Regions from separate parts of the Micromonospora sp. NPDC005197 genome, predicted to be linked through region 1. Evidence: riboswitches for the same ligand, from Rfam matches in the RefSeq annotation. Region 1 holds a riboswitch; each other region holds the start of a gene.

Evidence for each region. Region 1 has a riboswitch for cyclic di-AMP ahead of ABZU46_RS04015 (NlpC/P60 family protein). Riboswitches for the same ligand answer to the same signal wherever they lie in the genome.
Region 2: it holds a riboswitch for cyclic di-AMP, as region 1 does, so the genes downstream of both, ABZU46_RS07130 (hypothetical protein) here and ABZU46_RS04015 (NlpC/P60 family protein) in region 1, are expected to answer to the same signal.
Region 3: it holds a riboswitch for cyclic di-AMP, as region 1 does, so the genes downstream of both, ABZU46_RS18925 (hypothetical protein) here and ABZU46_RS04015 (NlpC/P60 family protein) in region 1, are expected to answer to the same signal.

Annotation. Positions count from the first base shown of each region.
Region 1 is NZ_JBEXHY010000005.1:106,423-116,193, forward strand. It holds gene ABZU46_RS04010 (N-acetylmuramoyl-L-alanine amidase) at 17-1,993, opposite strand; cyclic di-AMP (ydaO/yuaA leader) riboswitch at 2,228-2,364, shown strand; gene ABZU46_RS04015 (NlpC/P60 family protein) at 2,378-3,418, shown strand; gene dcd (dCTP deaminase) at 3,482-4,060, opposite strand; gene ABZU46_RS04025 (pyridoxamine 5'-phosphate oxidase family protein) at 4,160-4,717, shown strand; gene ABZU46_RS04030 (zinc metalloprotease) at 4,796-5,779, opposite strand; tRNA gene ABZU46_RS04035 (tRNA-Gly) at 5,982-6,055, shown strand; gene ABZU46_RS04040 (VOC family protein) at 6,172-6,540, shown strand; gene ABZU46_RS04045 (dihydrofolate reductase family protein) at 6,714-7,358, opposite strand; gene ABZU46_RS04050 (dihydrofolate reductase family protein) at 7,393-8,097, opposite strand; gene ABZU46_RS04055 (hypothetical protein) at 8,215-8,412, opposite strand; gene ABZU46_RS04060 (LLM class flavin-dependent oxidoreductase) at 8,554-9,432, shown strand; gene ABZU46_RS04065 (ASCH domain-containing protein) at 9,440-9,771, opposite strand, start outside.
Region 2 is NZ_JBEXHY010000012.1:12,992-22,762, forward strand. It holds gene ABZU46_RS07125 (carbonic anhydrase) at 1-459, shown strand, start outside; gene ABZU46_RS07130 (hypothetical protein) at 548-1,567, opposite strand; cyclic di-AMP (ydaO/yuaA leader) riboswitch at 1,572-1,702, opposite strand; gene ABZU46_RS07135 (YibE/F family protein) at 1,869-3,233, opposite strand; gene ABZU46_RS07140 (heavy metal translocating P-type ATPase) at 3,696-5,657, shown strand; gene ABZU46_RS07145 (metal-sensitive transcriptional regulator) at 5,663-5,959, opposite strand; gene ABZU46_RS07150 (copper ion binding protein) at 6,022-6,231, shown strand; gene ABZU46_RS07155 (hypothetical protein) at 6,246-7,193, shown strand; gene ABZU46_RS07160 (heavy metal translocating P-type ATPase) at 7,206-9,455, shown strand; gene ABZU46_RS07165 (CsbD family protein) at 9,531-9,704, shown strand; gene ABZU46_RS07170 (DUF6596 domain-containing protein) at 9,741-9,771, opposite strand, start outside.
Region 3 is NZ_JBEXHY010000056.1:419-10,189, reverse strand. It holds gene ABZU46_RS18940 (alpha/beta hydrolase) at 19-963, shown strand; gene ABZU46_RS18935 (AAA family ATPase) at 1,071-3,188, shown strand; gene ABZU46_RS18930 (cation diffusion facilitator family transporter) at 3,295-4,212, shown strand; cyclic di-AMP (ydaO/yuaA leader) riboswitch at 4,354-4,485, shown strand; gene ABZU46_RS18925 (hypothetical protein) at 4,539-5,558, shown strand; gene ABZU46_RS18920 (hypothetical protein) at 5,681-6,241, shown strand; gene ABZU46_RS18915 (SRPBCC family protein) at 6,359-6,811, opposite strand; gene ABZU46_RS18910 (PfkB family carbohydrate kinase) at 6,983-7,960, shown strand; gene ABZU46_RS18905 (5'/3'-nucleotidase SurE) at 7,957-8,784, shown strand; gene ABZU46_RS18900 (STAS domain-containing protein) at 8,795-9,157, opposite strand; gene ABZU46_RS18895 (hypothetical protein) at 9,559-9,702, shown strand.

The DNA.
Region 1 (9,771 bases):
CGTCGTATGTCGTTCGTCAGCGGGGAGCGCCCACCGGGGACGGCAGGAGCTGCACGTCGGCGAGGTCGACGTACATGATGCGGTGGCCGAACTGGATCTGCGCGTACCGGTTCTTGCCCCGGATCACCGTCCAGTCGCCGGGCGAGGAGCCGTCGAACGTGCTGGCCCGGTAGTACTCGCCGGCCAGCACCGCGCCGACGGTGTAGCGCTGACCGGCGGCCAGCGTGTACTGCAGCGGTGAGATCGCCTGGTAGGGCACGCCGGCCGGGTAGGCCGCCTGCTCCGGGTAGGCCCGCCCGTACACGGGGATGGTCGCCCGGCCCGGCTTCGGAACGGCGACCACGCCGACGGTCCAGGTGGCGGTCGGCGCGGACGCCGGGTTGTGGAACCAGGCCCGTTGCCCGAGGTACCAGATGGCCGTCCAGTCGCCCTGCCGGCCGGCCAGCGCGTACGTCTGGCCGGCGGAGGCCCGCGCCCCGTGGTCCGACACGTCCATCGTGTTCGGGGTGCCGTCCGGGCGGAGCGCGATGTCGTTGACCAGCGGCGCGTCCGCGGACGGCGCGGTGTGCAGCACCACCGACGAGGAGCCGCGCGGCGCGCAGGGTGTTCCAGGGGTGACGCACCCGGTGAACGCCGGTTGGTTGGTCGCGTAGTCGGGGTCGATCCGGACCAGCCCGGTGGCGGGGGTGCCGGTGTCCAGTCGCGGTGCGTGCAGCAGGTCGAAGTAGTGCGTCCAGTCCCAGTAGGGCCCCGGGTCCCAGTGCATCCCGCGCACGGTCGACGCGACGGTGCCGGGCACGTTGTCGTGGCCGATGATGTGCTGGCGGTCCAGCGGGATGCCGTACCGCAGCGCGAGGTGCCGGACGAGCTTCGCCGAGGTCCGGTACATCGCCTCGGTGTACCAGGTGCCCTGCGCGGCGAAGCCCTCGTGTTCCAGCCCGATCGACTTCGCGTTGACGTACCAGTTGCCGGCGTGCCAGGCGACGTCCTTGGTCTTGACGTGCTGGGCGATGTGCCCGTCCACCGAGCGCAGCGAGTAGTGCCAGCTCACGTAGGTCGGGTCCTGGACGAGTTTCAGGGTGGTCGCCCAACTCGCCTCGGTGTCGTGGATGACGATGTACTCGATCTTCTGCCGGGCGGGCCGGTCGGAGAGATCGTGGTTGCCGTAGTCGCCGTCGCCGAACGCCTCGTAGGGTGCCGGGATCCACTCACAGGAGACGGTCCGCGGGCACTCCAGGCCGTCCGGGCGGGCGAGTCGTCGCAGGCCCAGCCGGTCCAGCCAGGAACGCTGGGGTTGGACCGCGCGGGCCGGCAACGTGACCCGCTGGCCGTCGTCGGTCACGCGGGTCTCGCCGGCGCCGATGGTGGTGAAGACCTCGTCGGCGAAGGCCGCCGCGGCGTCGGCGCTGTCCGCGCCGGCGTAGCGGGCCACCGCGCCGTACCAGGTGGCGGGGTCGGTGCCGGCGCCGACCGGGGCGCCCACCTCCCGTTGGTACGCGGCCAGCAGCGCCGCCCCGCCCCGGATGTTGGTCGTCGCGTCGCTGCGCAGCGCCTCGGGGGCGGCGCCGGTCAGCGCGGCGGCGGCGTCGACGGTCTGCGTCGCAGCCGTGGGCGGCGCGGGATCCGTGGCCGGCGCGGGTGCCAGGACGGCACGGGAGTCGTCGCCGCGCGGATCCTCGGTGCCGGCGTCGTGGTGGCCGCGCGCGGGTAGGGCGGCCACGTGGCGGGCATCGGTCAGGTGCATCGGTCCGTAGCCGCCGCTGGTGCTCGGGGTGCCGGCGTTGCTGTCCCAGCGGGACTCCAGGTAGGAGACCCCGAGCAGCACGGCGGTCGGCACGCCGTACTCGGTCGACGCGGCGGCGTACTGCTGCTGACGGTCGGCGGCCGGTGCGGCGGAGGCGGGGCCGGCGCTCAGCGGTACGGCGGCCGTGGCGATGACCACGGCGACCGCGAGCGATGCGCGCCGGCCGGCGGACAGGGTTGGACGTTCCATCGAACCCCCTAGATTTGACTGGTAACGGTGTGGTCACCTTCGCGCCGGTCGGGAGTCCGCGTCAATACCTTTCCATATATCAAACTGCATCGAAAGAAAGCTTCACGCACGCTCGGTGACCTCCTCCAATCGGTACGGAGTGTCACGGCCGCACGGGTTGCGGATCGGTAACGGCCGTCTCTACTCTGGTCATTTGTCGGCCCGGTAGCAGGTCTGCCCATCCCGGGCGGTAACGGACCGACACCGCCGAGTCGCTTGCGAGCGAGCCGGGGACCCAGGTTCCCCCGGGGTGAATCCGCAGCCAATGCGGTAGGGCGCCAACTTCCCGCCCGAACCCGTCAGCTAACCCGGTAGGCGGTCAGGAAGAAGGAGTACGGAACCCCGGTGGCCCTCCATGCCCCGCGGCCGTCGTCCGAACGGTCGGCCTCGGCCGACCCGACGTCGACAGTGCCGCGTCCACGCTGGTCCCGCTTCACCACCGCCCTCGCCGCCCTGGTCGGCGTAGCCGTCGTCCTGACGGGCAGCGCCACGGCGGCGCACGCGGATCCGTCCGTCGCCGAGATCGAGCGCCAGATCGACGCCGACTGGAACAAGCTCGAACCGGTCATCGAACGGCACAACGCCACTCGCGCGGACCTGGCCGTGAAGCGCAGGCAGGCCGACGCGCTCGCCGCCCGCATCGCGCCCCTGGAGCGCCAGGTCGACGCCGCGATGAACAAGGTAAGCGCGCTGGCCGTGCGCGCGTACATGGGCGAGAACCTGTCGACCGTCAACACGATGCTCGGCAGCCGGTCGCCCGGCGAGGTGGTCGGGCAGCTCGAGATGCTCGACCGGTTCGCCCACAACCAGCAGGAGGACGTCCGTCAGGTCGCCGACCTCCGCGACGAGCTGGCCCGGCAGAAGGCGCCGCTGGACGAGATGGTGGCCCAGCTGACCCGGACCGAAGCGCAGCTGGCGGCGAAGAAGAAGCAGATCAACGACGAGATCGACCGGCTGCAGAAGCTGCGCCTCAAGGTGTACGGCAATGGTGGCGGCGGTCCGCTGCGTCCGGCGCCCTGCCCGGCCAGCTACCCCGGCGGCGGCGCGGGCACGGCGGTCAAGTTCGCCTGTGCCCAGATCGGCAAGCCGTACGTGTGGGGTGCCGAGGGTCCGAACTCGTACGACTGTTCCGGGTTGATGCTCGCCGCGTGGGCGAAGGCCGGTGTGTCGCTGCCGCACAACGCCGCCGCGCAGAGCCGGGTGACCAAGAACGTCAGCAGGGGCGATCTGCGCCCCGGCGACCTGGTCTTCTACTACAGCGACATCCACCACGTCGGCATGTACGTCGGCAACGGCTGGGTGGTGCACGCCTCCCAGGCCGGTCAGCCGATCAAGATGAAGAAGGTCGACGACGGGCCGATCCACAGCTACGGCCGTCCCGGCTGACCAACGCGGGACGCAGCAGGGCCCGTCGCGATCTCGTCGCGGCGGGCCCTCGTCGTCCGCTATCTATCGCGTCGGCCAGGCACGCCAGTTCTGCCAGGAGCGGCTCGGCGTCGGCCCCCGCTGCCCCTGGTAGCGCGAGCCGTAGACCACCGAGCCGTACGGGTGCTCGGCCGGCGAGGAGAGCCGGAAGATGCAGAGCTGGCCGATCTTCATGCCCGGCCAGAGGGTGATCGGGAGGTTCGCCACGTTGGACAGCTCCAGCGTGACGTGACCGGAGAAGCCCGGGTCGATGAACCCGGCGGTGGAGTGGGTGAGCAGGCCGAGGCGGCCCAGTGAGCTCTTTCCCTCCAGCCGGCCGGCGAGCTGGTCGCCGAGCGAGATCACCTCCAGCGTCGAGGCGAGCACGAACTCCCCCGGGTGCAGCACGAACGGCTCGCCGTCGGGCACCTCGACCACCGATGTCAGGTCGTCCTGCTGCATGGCCGGGTCGATGTGGGTGTAGAGATGGTTGTTGAACACCCGGAACAGCCGGTCGAGTCGTACGTCGATGCTGGACGGTTGGACCAGGGTGGGCTCGAACGGTTCCAGGCCCAGCGTGCCGGCCTTGATCTCGGAGACCAGGTCACGGTCGGAGAGCAGCATCGGACCACCATAGCCGCGTTGGCCGGACCGGCCGGATTCGGTGCCGGTGACCAGCGCGTCGAGGTCGCTGCTCGTACATTTGTTCGATAGAATGTCGGCATGGCTTCCTGGTCCGAATTCGCCGCCGACGAGCCCCGCCTCGCCGACGGGATCCGCGTTCTCCTGCAGCAGTACGGGCCGGGCTTCGGCTACCTGGCCACGGTCCGCGCCGACGGCGGGCCCCGGGTCCATCCGGTCTCCCCGGTCATCACCGACGAGGGTCTCTTCTGCTTCATCATCGACTCGCCGAAGCGCCGCGACCTCGAACGGGATGGCCGCTACGCGCTGCACTCGTTCCCTCCGGAGGAGAGCGACGACGAGGCGTACGTGGCGGGCCACGCCTGGCCGGTCACCGACCCGGTCCAGGTGGCCCGACTGGCGCAGAGCGCCCGGGCCGAGCCGCAGGTCGACTGGCGGCTGTTCGAGTTCACCGTCGACGTGGCGATGTTGACCCGTCGCGAGCAGCACGCCGCCGGCGTTCCGGGTGTCACCCCGAGCCGCCCGGCCGTGCGGGTCTGGCTGGACCCGCAAGCCCCGCCCGCACCGGCCGCGCCTGTCGCCGTACCGCAGACGCGCCCGACCCGCCGCAGCCTTGACGTCCAGTGCACGGCCGCCTGACCACGGCCCTGCTGTCCAAAAAAACGCCGGTGCCGGCTCCGTCGTGACGGAGCCGGCACCAGGTGTACGCGAGGAGAGCTACGCCGCGCGGTACGCGTTCCACGCGGTCAGCATGCGGCTCGCCTGCCCCGGGGTGAACTGGTACATGCACGAGTCGTAGGTGTAGTCCATGAAGTTGGTGATCGGGTCCAGGCCGGTCGCCGAGCAGGTGTTCCGCCCGGTCGGGCACTCGTACGCCGGCGACGCCTCGGCCGGGGTGTCGCTGACGCTGTCACCGGAGCCGCCGCAGCCACCCTGGAAGGTGTGGTAGAGGTTCAGCCAGTGACCGATCTCGTGGGTGCCGGTGTCGCCCTGGTTGTAGTTGGTGGCGGTGCCGCCCGGCAGGGACTCGTTCAGCACGACCACGCCGTCCATGGTGCTGAGGTTCTGCTGCGGGAAGGTCGCCCAGCCGAGCAGGCCGCCGCTCAGCTCGCCGAGGTAGATGTTGAGCGTGTTCTTGCCGCCCACCCGCAGCGACGACTTCATCGACCGCTCCGCCGACGAGCCGTTGACGATCGGGTACCAGGACGGGTTCGTCACCCGGTTGATCTTGTCGAGCCGGAAGGCGAAGGCGGTGGCAGCGCCGCCGGTTCCGCCCGCGTAGGCCTGGTTGAGCACGCTGATCTGCGAAGTGATCATCGAGTCCGGGATGTTGCCGCCGGCCCGGGTGCTGTTCTCCTGGATCACGTGCACCACCACCGGGATGGTGACGGTGGCCAGCGTCGTGGCGCCGGCGCCGGCCCGGAAGTTGGCGCGCTCGCGCAACGCCGCCGCGAGGTCGGCGTCGCGTTCGCGGACCTGCTTCGCGGTCAGCTCGTTCGGGTCGTGCGTGGCCGCCGCGCCGGGCTTCACCCGAGCGTTGGCGTGGCTGTCGGCCGGCTCCGCGCAGGCGCCGCCCGGCGCCGCGGAGAAGGCCGAAGCAGCCGGAACGACGCCCACCGCAGCGGTGCTGAGCAGCAGCGCGAGGGTCGTCGACGCGACACCGGCGGCACGCCGGGTCAGCAGGTTGGGACGGAGTCCCATGGGCCCACCTCTTTCTGGCGGCGTGACAGGGGGTGTGTCACGCCGTGGCTGAAACGTGTGGCAGACGTTACAACCCATCGACACATTTGAGAACGCCCATATCTTGCCGTCACGAAACTTTTTCCGAGGTGACGGCGTCCCGCCGGCGCGTGGGGGTGGCTGGGTGCACCGGTTCGACGACTCGGGTACAGTGGTGCCGCCCGCGGGTGTAGTTCAATGGCAGAACATCAGCTTCCCAAGCTGACAGTGCGGGTTCGATTCCCGTCACCCGCTCCACGACCGAGGCGCTGACCAGGACGAGAGTCCCGGTCAGCGCCTTCGATGTTGCCGCGCGCGCACGTCCCTGGGCTGCCTCGCTCCTACCCGTTAGGGTCCGGTCAGGAGGTGGTCGCGTGTTCACCGAGGCTTTTCCCATCGTGACGACGCCCGACCTGCCGCGGTTGATCGCGTTCTACCGGGACGTCGTCGGCTTCGAGCTGACCTACCGGTTCCCGGAGGACGGTGAGCCGGAGTTCGTAGCCCTGCGGCTGGGCAGCAGCGAGCTGGGCCTGGCCGCCGACCCGCATGCAGGCGACCCCACCCTCTCGCGCCGCTGGGAGTTGTGCGTGTACGCCGACGACTGCGACGCGGCCGTGCACGTTCTGCGCGCGGGTGGCGCGACGGTCACCGAGGAGCCGGTCGACCAGCCCTGGGGTGAGCGGTCCGCCAGGGTCACCGACCCGGACGGCAACCGGCTGCTGGTCCTCTCCCGCCTGGCTTAGGGCATGTGTCAAGGGCCCTTTGCCGGACCGCCGCCCGGACTCCGCCTCGGCCCGACCGAAGACTTCGGACTGGCCGCTGCCATCGCAGGTCGCAGATCTTGGACAGTTTCCGTTAGCTGCTAACGGAAACTGTCCAAGATCTGTGCGCCGACGGCTCCCGCCTGTAGTGGCGGTCACCGTCTCCAGAACAGGAGATGGGTGACTCCGCTGGGGCTGGGCACCGACTCCAGGTGGAAGCGGTCGAGAAGTTCGTCGGGGCTCCCCCACAGCCGCTCGCCCCGGTCGAGGTCGACGGGCGCGACGGCGATGTGCATCGTGTCGACCAGGTCGGCCTCGAGGAACTCGCGGATGACGGCCACCCCGCCACCGAGGCGTACGTCCCGACCGTCCGCTGCCTCCTTGGCCTGGGCCAGCGCCTCGGCGGGGCTGGCGTCGAGGAAGTGGAACGTGGTGTCGGACAGGGTGAACGACGGCCGTACGTGATGGGTGAGCACGAAGACCGGCGTGTGGAACGGCGGGTTGTCCCCCCACCAGCCCTGCCACTCGTGGTTCTCCCAGGGGCCACGCTGGGGGCCGAACTTGTTGCGACCCATGATCTCCGCGCCGATGTTGCACTCGGCGTCGCGGGTCAGGTAGTCGTCCAGGCCGCGCGTGCCGCCCGGCTCCGTGCGGTACACGAAGCTGGCGGTGGCGGAACGCCAGGAGAACAGCGGGGTGGGGTCGGCGTGGCCGAAGGGCCGTTCCAGGCTCTGCCCCTCGCCGGTGCCGAACCCGTCCTGCGAAACGTTGAAGCACTGCACCCGCAACAGTTGTGGCATGAAAAGCTCCTCGTGAGGTTGATGAATGCGCGGGTCAGTTCGTGGTCGCCGTCGGGCCGCCGCCGCGGCCCCGGTCGTCGAGCACGAGCGGGGCGCGACCGCTCACCTCGTACCGGATGTGGGTGACCTGCGGGGTGGGGATGACCCGGGTCGGCGTCAGCTCGATGGCCTCCTTGTCGCCGAGGTCGAGGTCCGCGTCGAACAGCCGTAGACCGGTGCCGAGCACGACCGGTACGACGTGCAGTTCCAACTCGTCGAGCAGGCCGGCCTTGAGCACCTGCCGCACCAGGCTGCCGCCTCCGGCCACGGCGACGTTGCGGCCACCGGCCACTGCGCTCGCCTGCTCGACGGCGCTGGCCACGCCGTCGGTGACGTAGGTGAAGCTGGTGCCGCCACCGCGCAGCAGGGTTTCGCGGGGTCGGTGCGTGACGACGAAGACCGGCGCGCGGAACGGCGGCTCCTCGCCCCAGGGCACCTCACCGCCGTCGGCCATCCGCCGGCCCATGACGTACGCGCCGGCCGCGTCGAACGTCTCGGCCATCACGTCGGAGTTGGCGTCCTGCTCGCCGCCGGCGAAGCCCTGCCGCTCGCGCCACGCCATCGCGTCCGTCGCCCAGCGGGTGATCCGAAAGAAGCCGGCGCTCTCGGCCGAGTCGATCCAGTCGCCGTCGCCGTCGAACAGCGGGCCGGCGTAGAAGCCGTCCACCGACACCGACAGCTGTGCGGTCACCTTCGTCATGTCGCCTCTTACCTCTCCTCGGGTGGCGCCCACCGGGTGCCTGCTCGCAACGAGGTCGGAGCCGATCAGGACGCCCCTACCACGGCCAACTGTGACGTGGGACACACAGGGGGAGGGTTATGGCCTGCGGTCGATGATCGCCGCCTCGATCCGCAGACCGATGCCGGTCAGGATGAGAAAGGCGGCCAGGATCTGCGGTTGGAGCCCGCCGGTGCTGGAGAGCAAAGTGAGCAGCGCCGTCATGAAGCCGGCAATCAGCGACACGGTGCCCAAGACTCGTACCGTGTCGGCCCGCCGTGACCGCTGGTCCACCACGGCCGAACCGTAGCGAAGGCCCAGCGTCCGCGATGCCCCGCCACGGGCGGGCGAGGCTCAAGTTTGCCCGTTGAGCCAGGTGCCCGAGGGCGCGTAGCCGATGCTGAAGCAGGGGCATCGGACGCGGCTAGGCTGGCGATCATGCGGATTGGCATCGTGATCCTCCCGGACCAGCGTTGGGCCCAGGCGCAGCGTCGCTGGCGGCAGGCCGACGAGTGGGGCTTCGACCACGCCTGGACGTACGACCACCTGGGCTGGCGGGACCTGGTCGACGGCCCGTGGTTCGACTCGATGACCACGCTGACCGCCGCCGCCACGGTGACGTCCCGGATCCGGCTGGGCACGCTCGTGGCGTCGCCGAACTTCCGGCACCCTGCCGCCTTCGCCCGGCAGATCACCACGGTGGACGACGTCTCGGACGGCCGGCTGCTGCTCGGCCTGGGCGCGGGCGGCATCGGCTTCGACTCGGCGGTGCTGGGCGGTGAGACGCTGCCGCCGCGCCAGCGCGTCGACCGGTTCGCCGAGTTCACCGAACTGCTGGACCTGGTCCTTCGGGAGGACGGCACCACCTGGCGTGGTGACTGGTTCGCCGCGGTGGACGCCCGCAACAACCCCGGCTGTGTCCAGCAGCCGCGGGTGCCGTTCGTCGTCGCCGCGAACGGCCCGCGATCGATGCGGCTGGTGGCCCGGTTCGGTCAGGGTTGGGTGACCACCGGCACCGACGCCGATGACGTGGAGGGCTGGTGGGGCACCGTGTCGGCCCTGTCGGCGCGGATGGACCGGACGCTGGACGAGGCCGGCCGCGACCCGGCGACGCTGGACCGCTACCTGTCGTTGGACGCCGCGCCGGTGTTCTCGCTCAGCAGCGCGCAGTTCTTCGCCGACCAGGTCGGTCGGGCCGCCGAACTCGGTTTCACCGACGTGGTGACGCACTGGCCGCGAGCGAGCAGTTGGTACGCCGGCGACGAGGCCGTCCTGGGCGACGTGGCGACGCGACTGCTGCCCGAGCTGCGCGGATAGCGAGGGCTCAGGTGCCCAGGTCTCCGGTGGCCACGCCGCCCTCGCCGCCGGAGACCAGTCGCAGGCGCAGGCAGACGATCGGAGTGTCGTCGTCGACGGGGGTGCCGAGCCGCGCCCAGTAGGCCGAGTGCCCGGCCCGCCACTCCTCGATCGAGCGATCACCCTCGCCCTCGGCGCGGGCGAACTCCCAGGGCACGTCGCCGAAGCGCACCACCTCGACGCCGGTGATCTCCACGACGCCGGCCAGCGCGTCGTCGTCGTCGACCAGCGCGAGCCGTTCGCCGACCTGCTCCAACTCCTCGCCCTCTTCCGCGTACTCGGCGAGCCGGCCGGCCGTCG
Region 2 (9,771 bases), on a different contig from region 1:
GTGGTCCGTACGGCCGGACACACCGCGGGCCCGGAGGTGCTGGGCAGCGTGGAGTACGCGGTGACGGTGCTCGGAACCCCACTGGTGGTGGTCCTCGGCCACGACTCGTGCGGTGCCGTGCAGGCCGCCCGTGAGGCGGCCGCCACCGGCGTCGCGCCGCCGGGGCACCTTCCCGCGGTGGTCGACGCGGTGCTGCCCAGCCTGCGACGTGCCACCGCCGAGGGCGTGGACGACGTCGACGGCATCGTCGACATCCACATCGCGCAGACCGTCGAGACGCTGCTCGGGCAGTCGCCCGTGCTGGCCGACGAGGTGGCGCAGGGGCGGTGTGCGGTGGTGGGCATGTCGTACCGGCTCGCCGCCGGTGTGGTGCGCGCGGTTACCCCCGCACCGGCGGGTGCCGCGACGTTCGACGCGCCCGGCGCCTCGGACGACCCGGCAGCTTCCGCCGCCGCCTGACGCGGACCGCCCCGGCAACTTCCGCCGCCTGACGCGACGAGGGCCGCCCCGCCTGCTGCGGGACGGCCCTCGACTTCTTGGCACCGGGTCAGAGCAGCGACATGTGCACGTGGTCGGTGTGGTTCGACGGTCCGCTGTACGACTTCCAGCCGGTCGCCGGGAACCAGATCTGCCGGTTCCAGATCACGTAGTAGATGCCGAGGCGGTCGGCGTTGCGGATGAGGAACGCGGCGACGTTGTTGCCGTACATGCGGGTGTCGTTGTTGTGCCACGGGCTGAAGCCGCTCTTCTGCAACGACCAGTCACAGGCGCGGCCCTTCGGGTGCTCGAACGGGCCACCGTTGCGGTGGCAGCCGACGAACCGGTTGAACCCGGCCCGCTTGACCTCCTTGTACGCGTGCAGGGTGCGCGGCGTGACACAACCGGAGGTGGTGGGGTCGTCCTCGCTGCATGACTCGGCCTTCCAGTCGCCGTCGGCGGTGCGACCCGGGCCGATCCGGGCGACCGGCGAGACGGCGTCGACCAGACCGCCGGTGAAACCCTGACCGCCGACCAGCGCGAGCGCCTTGTCCGCGTCGCGTTTGTCCTTCGCCATCAGGGCGGTCTGCTTCTGCTGCTCGCGGACCTCCGCGTCGAGGGCCAGCTTGGCCTGCTCGGCGCGGGTCTTGACCGTGTTGACCTCGGCGAGCTTCTTCTCGTTGACCATGTTCATCTCGTCGAGCGCCGCGGCCCGTCGGACGAACGAGTCCGGGGCGTCGCTCTCCAGCAGCATCGCGATCGCGCCGATCCGCCCGGTCCGGTACGACTGGGCGGCGATCTGCCCGACCTGCGGGGCCAGCGCCTCCAGGTCGGCCTTTGCCCGCTCGACCTGCAACGCCAGCTCAAGCTGCCGCTTCTTGGACTTGTCCAGCTTGGACTTGGCCGCCACGTAGTCCCGGTTGGTCTGCTCGATGACGTCGTTGAGGAGCTTGGGTTCGTCTTCCTCTTCGTGCCCGGACGGTGTGGGGGTCGTCGGGGCGGCGTGGGCCGGGAGGGGCCCGGCGAACACGGTCAGCGCAGCGAGCACGGCCACCACGGGTGTCAACCAGCGGCGTAGGGGTGCCGTCACAATGTTCCCTTCCGTCGACCGCCGACCGGGTTAGCTGACGGGTTCGGGGCGGAAGTGGCCCCTACCGCTGTCGCGGATTCACCCCACGTACCTGGGTCCCCGGCTCGCCGGTTGGCGATTGGGCGGTGGCACCGCAGGCGCCGCTGCGCGCCTTCGTCGGTGACCGGCAGCGAGGTTACCCGAGAGTCCACCGCCTGAGCTACGTCCTGATGCCGACTAAAAGCGTCATTTCGCCATGGCGTTGAGTGACCAGTGACGCGGTTCTCAGGGCGTAGGCCCGATCCGGTCACGCTGAGGAGTGTCACCATGCCGTATCCGTGCTCCTGTTCGGCTCTGGCCACCCGGTGGTGGCGGTGGATGGGGGTGCGCTCCGCTCCGGGTCGGGCCCGTCGGACCGACCCGCTGGCGGGGAGCTGAGGGCGGCCAACGCCTCCGTCCGGTCCGGACGGGGGCGCGGCGTCAGGACGTCGGCGGCCGCGTCCTGCGCCGGCGTCGACCCGGCCGCGGTCACCACGGCGGCGAGCCCGGTGGTGAGGGGTACGGCGGCGATCAGGCCGAGCGTGGCGACCGCGCTGCGGACGATCTCCTGGGCGAGGAACTCGCTGGTCAGGATCTGCCCGAGGGGGCGGGTGTCGGCGGTGAGCAGAAGCAGCAGCGGAAGTGAGGCGCCCGCGTACGCCAGGACGATGGTGTTGACCGTGGAGGCGATGTGCGCCCGGCCGACCCGGGTGGCCGCCCGGTAGAGCTGCAGCCGGCTCAGGCCGGGGTTGGCGTTCGCCAGCTCGGTGACGGTGGCGGCCTGGGTGACGGTCACGTCGTCGAGCACCCCGAGTGAGCCGATGATGATCCCGGCGAGCAGCAGGCCACGCAGATCGACATCGGCCTGGAACATCGACAGCGTGGTGGCGTCCTCGCTGCCGAAGCCGGTCAGGTGGGTGGCGGCGGTGGCGATGGTCGCGAGCACGCCGGTGAGCACCAGGCTGCCCAGGGTGCCGAGCACCGCGACCGAGGTCTGCGCGGTCACCCCGTGTGTCAGGTAGAGCACCACGAACATGATCAGGGCTGCGCCGACCACCGCCACCAGCAGCGGTGACCGGCCGGCGCTGATGCCCGGCAACACGAAGGTGAGCAGGATGGCGAAGCTGGCGGCCAGCCCTGCCAGCGCGGCCAGGCCCCGCCACCGGCCGAACGCGACGATCGCGGCGGCGAAGACCACCGCGAGCCATACCAGCGGCTTTCCGCGCTGATGCTCGGCGATGTTCCAGCTGCTGGTGGCGGGATCGGTCGGGTCGGTCAGCTCGACCAGGACGACGTCGTCGCCGACCTCGATCCGCGGAGCGCCGGGCCCGGCGGGGACGGGCGTCTGCACCTGCTGGCCGGCGCTCGGCCCGTCCTCGATCCGTACGTCCACGGTCCCGCACGGCCCGATGGCCGGCGTGCCCGCCGGGTTGGCCGACGGTGGGCAGGGTTCGGTCACCACCCGGGTGACCGTGCCGTGGTGGCGCGGCGCGTCCGTGCCGCCGCCGGTCTGCGGCGCCCCGTCCCGTGGCCAGAGCACCACGGCGGCGACGACGGTGGCCACGAAGAGTGGCACCACCGTCGCGACGAGGATCCGCCGGACCCGGGGTGGGACGGGCGGAGCGGTACGGCTGTGGTCGGAACCCAATGCGAGAACTCCCAACGATCCGGTGCGGGGTACGTGCCGACGGGCCGGTCGGTTCACCTCCGCCGGTCGAACGCGGTGCCGGGCGCATCGGATTGCCGGCTGGCGACCCGGTGATCACACAGGGTGAGCCGTCGGACCGGCCGGTCGGCGGAGGCGCCGCGCCGTGGCGGCGCCGGTGCCCGACTGGGCGGTGGGGTCCGGTAGGCCATCGCCGGAAATGCTAGCCAGCCGGACCGGGTGTCGCAGGTCGTGGCGGAGTGTCGGATGGTCGAACCGCCCGCGCGGCGTCGCCCGGAGCGGCATGTTGGAGTCATGCCCGCGTCCGAGCCCGCCCCTGAGCAGGCCGCCGACCAGAGCCAGCACGCGACGCCGGCCGGCCACGATCAGCACGCCGGCCCGGAGAGGCACGCCGGCCAGGACAAGCACGCTGGCCACGACAAGCACGCCGGCCACGACCCGGCGATGTTCCGCCGCCGGTTCTGGGTCTGCCTGGTGCTCACCCTGCCGGTGGTGCTGACCAGCCACCTGGTGGTGGACGGGCTCGGGCTCCGGTGGGACGTTCCGGGCCGCTCCTGGGTCGGGCCGGTGCTCGGATCGGTGATTTTCCTCTGGGGTGGCTGGCCGTTCCTGGTCGGTGCGGTGCGGGAGATCCGGGACCGGGCGCCGGGAATGATGCTGCTGGTCGCGATGGCGATCACGGTGGCGTACTCGGCGTCGTTGGCCACCAGCCTGGGCGCCTTCGACCTGGACTTCTGGTGGGAGTTGGCCGCGCTGGTCACCATCATGCTGCTCGGGCACTGGCAGGAGATGAAGGCCATCGGGCAGGCCCGGGGGGCGCTGGCGGCGTTGGCCGCGTTGCTGCCCGACGAGGCCGAGCGCGTGGCGGCGGACGGGCAGGCCGAGCCGGTGCCGGTCGGCGCGTTGCGGGTGGGCGACGTGGTGCTTGTCCGGCCCGGGGGTCGGGTGTCGGCGGACGGCCGGATCGTCGATGGCGACGCCGAACTGGACGAGTCGATGATCACCGGTGAATCGCGGCCGGTGGCCCGGTCGACGGGCGAGCGGGTGGTGGCCGGCACGGTCGCCACCGACTCGGCGATCCGGGTCCGGGTCGAGGCGCTGGGTGACGAGACCGCGCTCGCCGGCATTCAGCGCATGGTCGCGCAGGCGCAGCGCTCGGGTGGGCAGGCCCAACTGCTGGCCGACCGGTTCGCCGCCGCGCTGTTCTACGTGGCCGCCGGCACCGCCGTGGTGACGCTGGCGGTCTGGACCGCGCTCGGTGATCCCGACCAGGCGGTGGTCCGTACGGTCACCGTCCTGGTGATCGCCTGCCCGCACGCGCTCGGCCTGGCCATCCCGCTGGTCGTGGCGCTCTCCACCGCCCTGGCGGCGCGGCGCGGGATCCTGGTCAAGGACCAGTTGGCGCTGGAGCGCATGCGGACCGTCGACGCGGTGCTCTTCGACAAGACCGGCACGCTGACCCGGGGTGAGCACGCGGTGAGCGACCTGGTGACGACCCAGGGGCTGGAGCGGGAGGAAGCGCTGCGGATCGCCGCCGGCGTCGAGTCCGACAGCGAGCATCCGCTGGCTCGGGCGATCGTGACGGCGGCCGGGTCCGCCGGCCCGGCGCGTGCCACCGGCTTCCGGTCGCTGCCGGGCCGCGGCGTGCGGGCCACCGTCGACGGTACGGAGTACGCGGTGGGCGGCCCGGCGTTGCTGCGGGATCTGGGCCGAGCGCTCCCGGACGACCTGAAGGCGGCGACCGGCAGATGGTCGGCGCGCGGGGCCGTGGTGCTGTACCTGGTGCGGCTGCCGGGCACCGTGCTCGGGGCGTTCGCGCTCACCGACGAGGTGCGTCCGGAGGCCCGGCAGGCCGTCGCCGAGCTCCGTGCCGAAGGCGTCCGCACCATCGCCATGATCACCGGCGACGCGCGGTCGGTGGCCGAGTCGGTGGCAGCCGATCTCGGTTTCCGGTCGGGGGTGGACGAGGTCTTCGCCGAGGTGCTGCCGGCCGAGAAGGACAGCCGGGTCGCGGAGCTCCAGCGGCGAGGGCTGACCGTGGCGATGGTCGGCGACGGGGTGAACGACGCGCCGGCGCTGGCCCGCTCCGACGTCGGCATCGCGATCGGGGCGGGGACCGACGTGGCGATCGAGTCCGCCGGGGTGGTGCTGGCGTCGTCCGACCCGCGCGGTGTCGGTGCCGTGGTCCGGCTCTCCCGGGCGTCGTACCGCAAGATGCGGCAGAACCTGGCCTGGGCCGCCGGCTACAACGTGGTGGCGTTGCCCCTGGCGGCCGGGGTGCTCGCCTGGGCCGGGGTGGCGTTGAGCCCGGCGGTGGCGGCGGTGCTGATGTCGGCGTCCACCATCGTGGTGGCGCTCAACGCCCAGTTGCTCCGCCGGGTACGCCTCGACGCGGAGCCCGACTGACCGGCTCAGCCGCGTTTCATGAGTCGGCCGACGGCCGCCATCATCTCGGTGGCCATCTCGTCGGCCCGGCCCTCGGCCGCCCCCTCGTGCATGCAGTGCCGGGCGTGCCCGTCGAGCAGGCCCAGGGCCACCTTGTCGAGCGCGGCCTGGATCGCGGAGATCTGGGTGAGGACGTCGATGCAGTAACGGTCGTCGTCGACCATCTTCTCGATGCCCCGGACCTGCCCCTCGACGCGGCGGAGCCGCGCGAGCAGCTGGTCCTTGCTGGCGGTGTAGCCGCGGATCGGCGTGGGTGCGGTCATGGCGACGAGGATAGCGTACCCCTGGGGGGTATAGGCTGGCAGGCGACGAAGGGAGAGATTCGATGGTCGACACGACGTTCCAGGTGCGGGGCATGACCTGCGGGCACTGCGTCAGCGCGGTCAGCGCCGAGGTGGGCGCCATCGCCGGGGTGCGCGACGTGCAGGTGGATCTCGCCACCGGCCGGGTCACCGTCACCAGCGAGCAACCCGTGGACGCGGAGTCCGTCCGGGCGGCGGTCGACGAGGCCGGTTACGACCTCGTCGAGGCGTGAGCGGGAAGCCCGGGATGAACACGGTGACCAGAATGGGCGGGTTCGCCCTCGGTCTCGCGGCGGTCTTCGGCGCGGCGTACGGGATCGGCCGGGTGGTCGACCCGGCCGCCCCGGTCGCCGAGAGTCGGCCCGACGGCGGCGTCGCCCACAGCTCGGGCCCCACCGCGCGCGACGAGGTGACCGACCGGACTCCCGGCGGTCTGCTCGTCTCCGACCGTGGCTACACGCTCGTTCCGGTCGCCGCTCCGGCCGGTGAGTTCGCCTTCCGGATCGGCGGGCCGGACGGCCGCCCGGTGATTGGGTACGACGTGGCACACGACAAGCGGATGCACCTGATCGTCGCCCGGCGGGACCTGTCCGGCTTCCGCCACGTGCACCCCGACCTCGCCCCGGACGGCACCTGGCGGGTCGACACCCCGCTGGACGGCCCGGGGCAGTGGCGGGCGTTCGCCGACTTCACGCCGACCGGGGGCGAGGCGCTGACCCTCGGGGTGGACGTGACCGTCCCCGGTGAGCTGACCGAACGGCCGCTGCCCGCCCCGGCCACCAGCACCACGGTCGACGGCTACACCGTCACCCTGGCCGGCGTGCCGCAGCCCGGCCGCACCTCGTCACTCACCCTGAGCGTCAGCCGCGACGGGCGACCGGTCACCGACCTGGAGCCCTACCTGGGCGCGTACGGGCACCTGGTGGCGCTGCGCCGGGGCGATCTCGCGTACCTGCACGTACACCCGGACGGAACACCCGGCGACGGGCGCACCCGGCCCGGTCCGGAGGTCACCTTCCTCGCCGAGGTGCCCTCGGCCGGCAGCTACCGGCTCTACCTCGACTTCCGGCACGGCGGGCGGGTGCACACCGCCGAGTTCACCGTCGTCGCCGGCACCGCCACGACCGGGGGCGACCCCACTCCGAGCGGGCCGGCGCCGACCGAGCACGGCACCCCCGGCCACGGGCACAACTGACGGGACCAGACGATGACCACCACCAGCAGACCACTGCCCGAGGCGCCGAACCGGATCGAGCTGGCCATCGGGGGAATGACCTGCGCCGCCTGCGCCGCCCGGATCGAGAAGAAGCTGAACCGGATGGACGGGGTGAGCGCCACCGTCAACTACGCCACCGAGAAGGCCACCGTCCGGTACGTCGACAGCGTCACCCCGGACGACCTGATCGACACGGTGCAGAAGACCGGCTACACGGCGGCCCTGCCGGCACCGCCGACGACCGAACAGCCGGTCGACCCGCTGCGGGGTCCGCGTACCCGTCTGTGGGTGTCGGCGGTGCTCAGCGTGCCGGTGGTCCTGCTGGCCATGGTGCCGCCCTGGCAGTTCGACTACTGGCAGTGGCTCTCGCTGACCCTCGCCGCCCCGGTGGTGGTCTGGGGCGGGCTGCCGTTCCACCGGGCCGCGTGGACCAACCTGCGGCACGGCGCCGCGACCATGGACACCCTGGTCTCGCTGGGCACCCTGGCCGCGTTCGGCTGGTCGCTCTGGGCGCTCTTCCTGGGCGACGCCGGCATGCCCGGGATGACGCATCCCTTCCGCTTCGCCATCACCCGCACCGACGGCGCCGGCAACATCTACCTGGAGGCGGCTGCCGGGGTGACCGTGTTCATCCTGGCCGGCCGCTACTTCGAGGCCCGATCCAAGCGGACCGCCGGGGCGGCCCTGCGCGCCCTTCTCGAACTCGGCGCCCGGGACGTGGCGGTGCTGCGCGACGGGGTGGAGACCCGAATCCCGGTGGACCGGCTCGTCGTCGGTGACCGGTTCGTGGTCCGCCCCGGCGAGAAGATCGCCACCGACGGGGTCGTCGACGAGGGCACGTCCGCCGTCGACGCCAGCATGCTGACCGGCGAGTCGGTGCCGGTCGAGGTCGGCCCGGGCGACGGCGTGGTCGGCGCCACGATCAACGCGGGCGGCCGGCTGGTCGTCACCGCCACCCGGGTCGGCGCGGACACCCAGCTCGCCCGGATGGCCGACCTCGTCGAGCAGGCGCAGAGCGGCAAGGCGGCCGTGCAGCGGCTGGCCGACCGGATCTCCGGTGTCTTCGTGCCGATCGTCATCACCCTCGCGGTGGGCACCCTCGGCTGGTGGCTCGGCACCGGAGCCGGTCCGACCACCGCGTTCACCGCCGCGGTGGCCGTGCTGATCATCGCCTGCCCGTGTGCCCTCGGCCTGGCCACGCCGACCGCGCTGCTGGTCGGCACCGGTCGCGGCGCCCAGCTCGGCGTGCTGATCAAGGGACCGGAGGTGCTGGAGTCCACCCGTCGCGTCGACACCGTCGTGCTGGACAAGACCGGAACCGTGACGACCGGCCGGATGACCCTGGTGGACGTCGTGCCGGCGAGCGGCGAGGACCGCGCCGAGCTGCTCCGGCTCGCCGGGGCCGTGGAGGCCGCCTCCGAGCACCCGATCGCCCGGGCCGTCGCCGCGGGCGCCGCCGAGGCCGGAGCGCTGCCCCCGGTTACCGGCTTCGCCAACCTCGAAGGGCTGGGCGTCACCGGCACGGTCGACGGTCGGACCGTGCTGGTCGGCCGGCTCCGGCTGCTGCGCGAGCGCGGTGTCGACGTACCGCCGGAGGTCGATCTGGCCGTGCGTGACGCGGAGGCCGCCGGGCGTACGGCGATCGTCGCCGGCTGGGACGGACGGGCGCGGGGCGTGCTCGCGGTCGCCGACGTGGTCCGGCCGACCAGCCGGACGGCCGTGGCCCGGCTGCGCGCCCTGGGGCTCACCCCGGTCCTGCTGACCGGGGACAACCCCACCGTGGCCGGGGCGGTCGCCGCCGAGGTGGGCATCGACGAGGTGATCGCCGAGGTGCTGCCCGCCGGCAAGGTCGACGTCGTCCGGCGGCTCCAGGCGCAGGGGCGGTCGGTGGCGATGGTCGGCGACGGGGTGAACGACGCGCCGGCGTTGGCCCAGGCAGATCTGGGGCTGGCGATGGGCACCGGCACCGACGTGGCGATCGAGGCGTCCGATCTCACCCTCGTCCGGGGCGACCTGGATGCGGCGGTGGACGCCATCCGGCTGTCCCGGCGCACGCTCGCCATCATCCGGGGCAACCTGTTCTGGGCCTTCGGCTACAACGTGGCGGCGCTGCCGCTGGCCGCCGCCGGCCTGCTCAACCCGATGATCGCCGGTGCCACCATGGCGCTGTCCTCGGTCTTCGTGGTGGCCAACAGCCTGCGTCTGCGCCGGTTCCGTTCGGCCGCCGATCGCGGATTGTGACGGCGGTGATGGTTGGGCGGTGGACTGCGGGGGTATTGCTGAGGTCGTAGCGACGCTCGCAATGGAGGTTGGCACATGGGTATCGATGACAAGATCAACAACGCCAGCGAGGACGCGGCCGGCAAGCTCAAGGAAGGCGCCGGTCGGGCCACCGACAACGAGCAGCTCGAGGCCGAGGGGCGCGCAGACCAGTCCACGGCCAAGCTCAAGCAGGCGGGCGAGAAGATCAAGGACGCTTTCAAGAGCTGACGTACGACGTAACCCGCACGCCGGGCCGGTGATCATTCACCGGCCCGGCGTGCTGTGTGTCCGGGCC
Region 3 (9,771 bases), on a different contig from region 1:
CGGCCCGGGGAGGTGGCGATGCCGGAGCGGTTCGAGGTCGGTATGCCCGACGGCGTACGGCTGCACGTGGAGGTCACGGGGCCTGCGGACGCCCCGGTCACGGCCGTCCTGCTGCACGGCTGGACGCTGGACGGGCGCAGCTGGCACCGGCAGGTGGACGCGCTGACCGCCTCGGCCGGCGACGCGGTGCGGGTGGTCACCTACGACGCGCGCGGCCACGGCCGGTCCAGCTGCATGGCGTTGCCCACGGCCACCCTGGCCCAGCTCGGCGACGATCTGGCCGCCGTCCTCGACGCGGTCGCGCCGACCGGTCGGGTGGTCCTGGTCGGGCACTCGATGGGCGGAATGACGATCATGGAGTACGCGCACCGCCACCCCGGCCACTTCGCCGCCCGTACGGCCGGCCTGGTCTTCGTCTCGACCACCGCCGAGGGGCACACGCACACCGTCTACGGGCTCTCGCCGCGCATCGCCCGGCTGATCCGGCTCGCCGAGACGACGGGCGCCGGTGTCCTGGCCCGGTGCGGTTCGTGGCGCGCGCCCCGGGCGCTGCTGAACGCGTTGCAACCGAGCATCCGGTGGATGCTCTTCGGCGACCGCTGTGATCCCTCCGACATTCGGCTGGTGACCTCGGCGGTGGCCCGCGCCTCGCTGCGCTCGATCGGCGGCTTCCGCGCCTCGATCGGCGCCCAGCGCCGGCTGGACACCCTCACCGCGCTGGCCCACCTGCCGGCCGCCGCCCTGGTCGGTGACCGGGACCGGCTGACCCCACCGCCGTGCGCCGAGTCGATCGCCGCCGCCCTGCCGGCCACCGAGCTGACCGTCTGTCCGGGTGCCGGACACATGCTGATGATGGAGCGCCCGGACGAGGTGAACGCCGCGCTGACCGGCGTACTGCGTCGGGTGCTCGCCGCGCCGGCGCGCGACGGGCACGACGCGAGCGCGACCGGGACGGGTCGCTGAGCACGTTCCCGCACCTCGGGCGCGAAGCCCCGGGCCCGGGGCCGTACCCTTCTGCGGTTGGCCCGCGCGGTTCGCGCCGTCTGCCGGCGACATCGAAGGAGCGTGCGTTGACCGACCAGACCGCCCTGGAGCAGGAGATCGCCGTCGAGCAACGGCACCTCGACCGGGTGTACGCCCGACTGGCCGAGCTGCGCCAGTCCGCGGTTCGGGCCGAACGGGACGGCTACCGGATGGCCCGGGTCGGCACGTTCGGCGCGCTGGTCGAGCGCGACGCGATGGTCTTCCACGCCGCGCAGCGACGGCACACCCTCGACGCCGAGCACGAGGGGCTGGTCTTCGGCCGTCTGGACCTGCGCGACCGGCAGGTGCTGCACGTCGGGCGGCTCGGCATCCGCGACGAGGACGCCACCACGCTGGTCGTCGACTGGCGCGCGCCGGCCGCCTCCGCGTTCTACCAGGCCACCCCGGCGCAGCCGCTGGGCGTGGTGCGTCGCCGCACCATCTCCTCGCGCGCCGAGCGGGTCACCCGGATCGAGGACGACCTGCTGGACCCGACCGCCGCGCCGGAGGGGATGACTGTGGTCGGTGACGGCGCGTTGCTGGCCACCCTGTCCCGCGCCACCGGTCGGGGCATGCGCGACATCGTGGCGACGATCCAGCGGGAGCAGGACGAGGCCATCCGGTCGCCCGGTTCCGGGGTGACGATCGTGGCGGGCGGTCCGGGCACCGGCAAGACGGCGGTCGCCCTGCACCGGGCGGCCTTCCTGCTCTACTCCGACCGCAGCCGGTACGCCGGCGGGGGCATCCTGGTGGTCGGGCCGTCCACCGTCTTCGTCGAGTACATCGCCTCGGTGCTGCCCTCGCTCGGTGAAGACACGGCGACCCTGCACTCGCTGGGCAGCCTCTTTCCGGGAATGACCGCCACCCGCGCCGACCCGCCCGAGGTGGCGGCGGTGAAGGGCTCGCTGCGGATGCGCCGGGTGCTGGAGCGCGCAGCCCGCGACGCGGTGCCGGGCGGCCCGGGTGAGCTGCGGCTGCTCTACCGGGGCACGCTGCTGCGGCTGGACCGGGCCGAGCTGGACCGGATCCGGGACCGCGCGCTGCACCGTGGCGCCCGGCGCAACGAGGCACGCCGGGCCGGCTTCGACGGGGTGTTCGCCGCGCTCTGGGCGCAGGCCCGGGCGGTGGGCATCACCCGGCTGCCCGAGCACCGGGCCTTCGAGGGCGAGATCGCCGAGCGGCCGGAGTTCCGGGAGTTCCTCAAGGCGTGGTGGCCGCGCCTGCACCCCCGACACGTGCTCGGCTGGCTGGCCCGCCCGGATCGGCTGCGTCGGTACGCCGGCGGCATCCTCTCCGGCGCGGAGATCAGGCTGCTCACCGCCGCGTACCAGAATCTGGACACCGCGGGCCTGACCATCGCGGACGTGGCGTTATTGGACGAGTTGGACGCGCTGCTCGGCAAGCCCATGCAGCCGGCGCGGGCCCGCCGTGACCCGTTCCAACTCGCCGGCGGCGTGCGCGAGCTGAGCACCGCCAGCGACCGGCAGCGGGCCGCCCGCGCGGCGGCCCGGGAGCGTCCGGAGGACTACCGGGAGTACGCGCATGTGGTGGTGGACGAGGCGCAGGACGTCTCGCCGATGCAGTGGCGGATGGTCGGACGGCGCGGCCGTCTGGCCTCCTGGACCGTCGTGGGCGACCCGGCGCAGACCGCGTGGACCGGTGATCCCCAGGAGCTGACCCACGCCCGGGACCAGGCGCTGGGCCGGCGCAAGCGGCACGATTTCACGCTCACCACCAACTACCGCAACTCGGCCGAGATCTTCGCGGTGGCGGCGGCGGAGATCCGCCGGCTCTACCCAGACCTGTCGCTGCCGACCGCCGTCCGCTCCACCGGGATCGACCCCGTCGAGCTGGTGGTGCCGCCCGCCGGGCTGGAGACCGCGGTCGTGGAGGCGGCCACCGGCCTGCTGGCCGAGGTGGACGGCACGGTCGGGGTGATCACGCCGGTCACCCGCCGCGACGAGGTCGCCGGTTGGCTCGGCTCACTCGGCGCGGCGCGGCTGCAGGTGGTGACCAGCCTGGAGGCGAAGGGCATGGAGTACGACGGGGTGGTGCTGGTCGCCCCGAGCGAGATCCGGGCCGATCCGGGCTCCGGCGTACGCACGCTCTACGTGGCGCTCTCCCGGGCCACCCAGCGGCTCACCACCATCGACCCGACCGGCTGACCTGCGGGTTGCGGTGTCGAAGGGTGGGCCGGCCCGTACACTTGCATACATAGCGATGTGAGCATACATTTGACCGGGTCCCGGGTGGCGACGGAGGGTGGATTTCGTGGGAGCAGGTCATGACCACCACCACGGGTCGGTCACCAACGCCGCCCACCAGCACCGGGGCCGACTCTGGGCCGCGTTCGGGCTGCTCGCGACGCTGATGGTGGTCGAGGGTGTGGCCGCCTTCCACACCGGCTCGCTCGCCCTGCTCTCCGACGCCGGGCACATGTTCACCGACGTGCTGGGCATCGGGATGGCGCTCGCCGCGATCACCGCCACCCGGCGGGCCACCGGCGACCCGCAGCGCACCTTCGGGCTCTACCGCCTCGAGGTGCTCGCCGCCCTGGCCAACGCCGTCCTGCTCTCCGGCGTGGCGGTCTACGTGGTGATCGAGGCGATCGGCCGGTTCGGCGACCCGCACCAGGTGCTGACCGGCCCGATGCTCGCGGTGGCCGTCCTCGGCCTGCTCGCGAACGTGATCGCGTTCGCGCTGCTGCGCGCCGGCGCCCGGGAGAGCATCAACCTCCAGGGCGCCTACCTGGAGGTGCTCGGCGACCTGCTCGGCTCGCTCGGCGTGATCGGCGCGGCGCTGCTCATCGCGGTCACCGAGTGGTGGTGGGCCGACCCGTTGGTCGCGGTCGCCATCGGCGTGTTCATCCTGCCGCGCACCTGGCGGCTGGGGCGCGCGGCCGTCCGCATCCTGGTGCAGGCCGCCCCGGAACACCTCCAGGTCACCGCCGTGCACGACCGACTGGCCGCGGTGCCCGGCGTGGTGGAGGTGCACGACCTGCACGTCTGGACGCTCACCTCGGGCATGGAGGTGGCCTCCGCACACCTGATCATGGCGCCCGGCGGGGAGGTCGGCACGGTGCTCACCGCGGCGCGTACCGCCCTGCGGGAGGACTTCCGCATCGAGCACGCCACGCTGCAGATCGAGCCCGGGTCCGCCACGGGCGCCTGCGGTTCGATCGAGTGGTGAGCACATATCTGACGAAAAGACCGTTTTGCGGTCATCTTCGGTGGCGGCGCAGACACCTTCCGTCACATCGACTGCACACGTCCCACCTGCCCCGGTAGGCTCGTCCCCGGCCACCACCCGGCGGCGCCCTCCCGGCGCCGGTGGCGGCCGCCGCCTAATCACCCGAGAGGGCGAACCGGGGAACCACGTTCCTGGGGTGCATCCGCGTCAGCGGTAGGGATCTTCCGTCCCGAACCCGTCAGCTAACCCGGTCGGCGGCTGACGGAAGGACATGCGTAGTGGCACCAGCACGACCACCCGCCGCCCGACTCGCGGCACTGATCGTCATGATGGTCACCCTCGGCGTCGCCCTACCGGTGGGCGCCGCCACCGCCGCTCCCCCCGGCGGCCTGCGGGCCGCCGCGGCGCCCGACGGCGACGAGGAGGGCGGCACCCCCGCGCTGCGGGCCCAACTGGAGGCCGCCAGCAAGGGCTACCTGGACGCGAAGCGCGCCCTGGACACCTCCGTCAAGCGCCAGCAGCAACTCGCGGCCAAGCTGAAGACCACCGAGGCCGAGATGACCGTGCGCAACGGCAAGGTCGGCGAGATCGCCGGCGTGGCGTACCGCACCGGCCGGCTCAGCACCGTCTCGGCGTTGCTCAACACCAACACCCCCGAGGGCTTCATGGACCGGGCGGCCGCGCTGGACGTGGTGGCCGCCAACGAGGACCGGGTGCTGCGCGACCTGCACGCCACCCGGGACGAGGCCAACCGCACCCGCACCGCCCTGGACGGCGAGATCCGCGAGCAGCGCAAGCAGGTCGAGGTGATGGCCAAGCGCAAGGAACAGGCCGAACGGGCCCTGGCGGTCGCCACCAGCAAGCCGCGCACCACCGCTGCCGACACCAGTTCCAACCGGGGCACCTCCACCGCCAACGCCCAGCCCGCGCCACGCAACTCCGACGGCTCCTGGCCCTCCGAGTCGTGCAGCGTCAACGACCCCACCCCGGCCAGCGGCTGCATCACCCCCCGCACCCTGCACGCCCTCAACCAGGCGAAGGCCGCCGGCTTCACCCGGTACGTCTCCTGTCACCGCTCGGGCGGCTCCGGCGAACACCCGAAGGGCCGGGCCTGCGACTTCGCCGCCCAGAAGGGCGGCTTCGGCGGGGACGCCACCGGCGGCGACAAGACGTACGGCAACAACCTGGCCGCGTACTTCATCCGCAACTCCGACCGGCTCGCCGTGCTCTACGTGATCTGGTACAGGCAGATCTGGCTGCCCAGCAGCGGGTGGAAGTCGTACAGCGGGGGGAACGGCGACCCCTCCAGCGAACACACCAACCACGTACACCTGTCGGTGTACTGACCCCACCGGTGGCCGGCGCACCGTCGAGCGGGTGCGCCGGCCCCGGGTACGTCAGCGGACGTACCCCGGACGCCGCCGGTGATCGGACGACCCGGCCGGGCCGGGCCGGCAGCATGTCGGGTATGCCGCGAATCCCACCCGCCACCCGCAAGGCGCTGCTCACCCTGCACCTCATCACCTCGCTCGGTTGGCTCGGGGCCGACCTGGTGCTGCTCACCCTCGGCATCGCGGCACAGCGCGGCGCCGACCCGGCCGTGGTCTATCCGGTCGCCGGGCTCGTCGGCACGGTGCTGTTCGCGCCGCTGAGCGTGCTCGTCTGGCTCGTCGGCGTCGCCAGCGCGCTGCTCACCCCCTGGGGCCTGGTGCGCTACCGGTGGGTGCTGGTCAAGCTCGTGATCACCACGGTGATGGTCGGGCTGGTGCTGTTCCTGCTCACCCCGAACCTGCGGCACGCGAGCGCGCTGGGCGCCGCCCTCCCCGCCCGGGATCGCGCCGACCTGGTGATCGCGCCCGCGGTGTCGACCAGCCTCATGATCATCGCGACCGTGCTCTCCACGTACAAGCCCTGGGGCCGCCGACCCGCCCGACCCACCGGCGCACGCCATACCTCCGCCGCCGCGAGCCCGGCACGCAACGCGCCACAAGATCGCGCAACAACACGGAAGTCAACAGTGTTGCGTTAGGGCTCCGGCCGGCCAACCCGTGCTGGATGGCCCGGCGATCATGGAGTTGTGGTGCCTGCCTTGGCGTTGTATGGGCGTTTTGTGGCCCACCACAACTCCATGATCGGCGAGGCACGATCATGACGCGGGGCGGTCGAGGGCCGCACCGAGGCGGGTGGCCAGGGCGAGGTGGGCGGCGCGGGCCTGTTGGAAGGCGTACCGGAACAGGGGCGTCGGCGCGCGCAGGGTGATGTCGACGTCGATCCGGACCAGGCCGTCCGGCTCGGCGCGCAACCGGGTGTGGTTGCGGACGGTGGTGGCCGGCCACTGGCGGGCCACCGTGACGATCTCGTCAGGTTCGCTGATCAGCACGTCCGCCTGGTAGGTGGTGCGGAAGCGCAACGGCCCCACCGCCAGCCTGTCGTTGATCGTGTAGCTGGCTCGGGCGCCCGGACGGGGCGGCACCCGGCGGACCCGGACGATCAGGGGGTGCAGTTCGCCCTGGCGGGTCAGGTCGCTCAACAACGCCGCCGCCTCGGCGAGTGAGCAGCGGGCCTGGACGGTGTAGCTGAAGCTGTCGCTGCTGAGCACACAGTCTCCCGACGTCGCTGGTCGCACGATCGTCCCGTACGCGGCTCAGGCTGGCAACGCCCGGACGGACACCGTCCGTTGTCCCGGTATTCGCGCAGCATTCCCATTACGGTCGGCTGATGGGAAATCACCGGTTGTGACGGAGGGTGGACACATGTTCGGTGACGACCGGTGAGCGGGCACGTGATGGTCTTCGCGCCCACCCCGCAACTGACGGTGACCGTGGATCAGCCGAACGACCAGCCCGAACTGCACCTGCACCCCGGCGGCCAGGGCGTCTGGCAGGCCCGCATGGTGCTGTCGCTCGGGGTCGACGTGGTGCTCTGCGCCGCGCTCGGTGGCGAGGTCGGTCAGGTGCTGGAGCCGCTGCTGGTCAGCGAGGGGGTGGACCTGAAGGTGGTGATGCGCGACTCCGGCAGCGGCGGGTACGTGCACGACCGGCGGGGCGGGTCCCGACAGGAGGTCGTGGACGTGCCCGGGGACCGACTGAGCCGCCACGAGCTGGACGAGTTGTACAACCTGGCGCTCGGCGAGGGACTGCGCGCCGACGTGAGCGTCCTCAGTGGCCCGAATGCGCCGTGGCTCGTCCCGGCCGACCTGTACCGCCGCTTCGCCGCAGACCTCGGCGCCAACGGCAGCCGGGTGGTGGCTGATCTGTCCGGTGACCACCTGGGCGCCGTACTGGACGGCGGTGTGTTCTTCCTGAAGGTGAGTCACGAGGAGCTGATCCGGGACGGTCGCGCCCGCAGTGGGGACGGCGCCGAGCTGACCCGGGCGATGTACGACCTGCACGCCGCCGGCGCCGAGACGGTGGTGGTGAGCCGAGCCGACCAGCCGGCGCTGGCGCTCATCGACGGGGAGCTCTTCGAGGTGGAGATGCCCCGGCTGGAGGCCGCCGATCCGCGCGGCGCGGGCGACTCGATGACCGCCGGCGTGGCGGCCGTGATCGCCCGTGGTGGCGACATCCGGACGGCCATCCGTACCGGCGCCGCGGCCGGCGCACTGAACGTGACCCGGCACGGGCTGGGCACCGGACGGTTGGACTCGATCACCGGGCTGGTGGAGCGGGTCCGGCTCGTCCCGGCGGACAGTCGGCAACAGGAGCGGACCACCCCCGACGAGTTGGCCGACCGGGCGGTCGAGCGATGACGCTGCGGGTGCTCGTGACCAACGACGACGGGATCGCCGCGCCGGGCATCCAGGCGTTGGCCGTGGCCGCCGCCCAGCGGGGCCTGGACGTGGTGGTCGCCGCGCCGATGGAGGAGGCCAGCGGCACCAGCGCCGCGATGAGCGCGGTGGAACGGGACGGGCGGGTGGTGGTGCACGACCACCCGCTGCCCGACCTGGCGGGCGTGCCGGCGTACGGGGTCGCCGGCTCGCCCGGTTTCATCACGCTGATCGCGCTGCACGGCGCGTTCGGCCCGCCGCCGTCGGTGGTGCTGTCGGGGATCAACCGGGGTGCCAACGCCGGCCGCGCCGTGCTGCACTCCGGCACGGTGGGCGCCGCCTTCACCGCCGCCTCGAACGGGTGCCGGGCCATGGCCGTCTCACTGGACGTGCTCTCCGCGGGCGAGGCGACGGCCGGCAGCGGCGGGGCCGCGGTGGACGCCGCAGCCCGCGTACGCGACGCCGAACGGCACTGGGTCACCGCCGCGCGGGTCGCCCTGGACCTGCTCCCCCGGCTGACCGCCGCGCCGCCGGAGAGCGTGCTCAACGTCAACGCCCCCGACCTGCCGCACGGACGGCTGCGCGGGGTACGTCGCGGCTCCCTGGCCAGCTTCGGTCAGGTGCAGATGACGGTGGCCGAGTCGGGGCACGGCTTCGTGCGTACCGCGCTGGAGGAGCCCGGCCAGGCCGCGCAGCCCGGCACGGACCTGGCGTTGCTGGCCGCCGGGTACGCGTCGGTGACGGCCATCCGAGCGGTCACCGAGGTGACCGACGTGGACCTGACCGGTCTGGACGAGCAGCCTTGACGGAGGGCGCTCAAGCGCCCGGAAGCACCTCGGGGGTGGCGGCCCCGGCGAAGTAGGGCTCCGGTGCGCCGAAGAGACCGAGCAGACCGGTCACCCAGAGCTGACGGTGCACGAACCGGCTCGGCTCGGTGACCACCAGCTTGACGCCGCTGACCTCGGCGGTCTGGAAGCCGGCGACCATGGCGCTGATGCCGACCGAGTCGATGAAGGTGACCAGCCTCATGTTCAGCTCGATGCGGACCGGACGGCTCTTGGCCAGCACCTCCGCAATCGCCTCACGCACCTCGTACGCTGTGTCGACGTCGATCTCGCCCCGGGGGGCGATCTCCACGACACCACCGGACAGGACCGACTTCACGATCGACAGGCTCACGCGAGCACCTCCACCCGCCCGTCCCCCGGGCGTCTCATCAGTACGCGGGCCGCGACCGAGAGTATTCCTCCGACGGCCTCGGTCGCCACCCCTCGGGATGAGCAATTCACGGATCCGGGCGAACAAAGTCGCCCATATCCCCACTTTTCGGTATCTGATCAACCAATACTTTTCGTTATCTGACCACTCCACGATCGGTCGGAACCGACGCGTCGCCGGACCAGGGTAACGGGCGTGACCCGACACGCCCGACAACCAACCCATCCCGTACGCCGGCCCCGCCTGGGACCGGCGTGTCGCGCCACGGTCGCCCGGTCGCGTCCGGTCCGAGCCGGCCGGGCGGTTGCCGACGCCACCTAGCATCAGCCCCGGGACACCCACCGCGGCGGAGAGGACCTTCGATGATCAAGCGACTGGCCGGGCTGGCCGGAGTCGGCGTACTGCTCGCCCTCGTACTGGCCTGCGGTTTCGGCGGCGGGGACGACGATGACGACGACGATGACGACGACTTCGCCCGCGGTGCGGCCGTGGTGGCGGTGCGCTGAGGGGGCGGGTGAGCCGCGGCCGACCGGGTTTGCGGCCGACCGGCCCGGGGCACTGCGGAATCAGCGAAA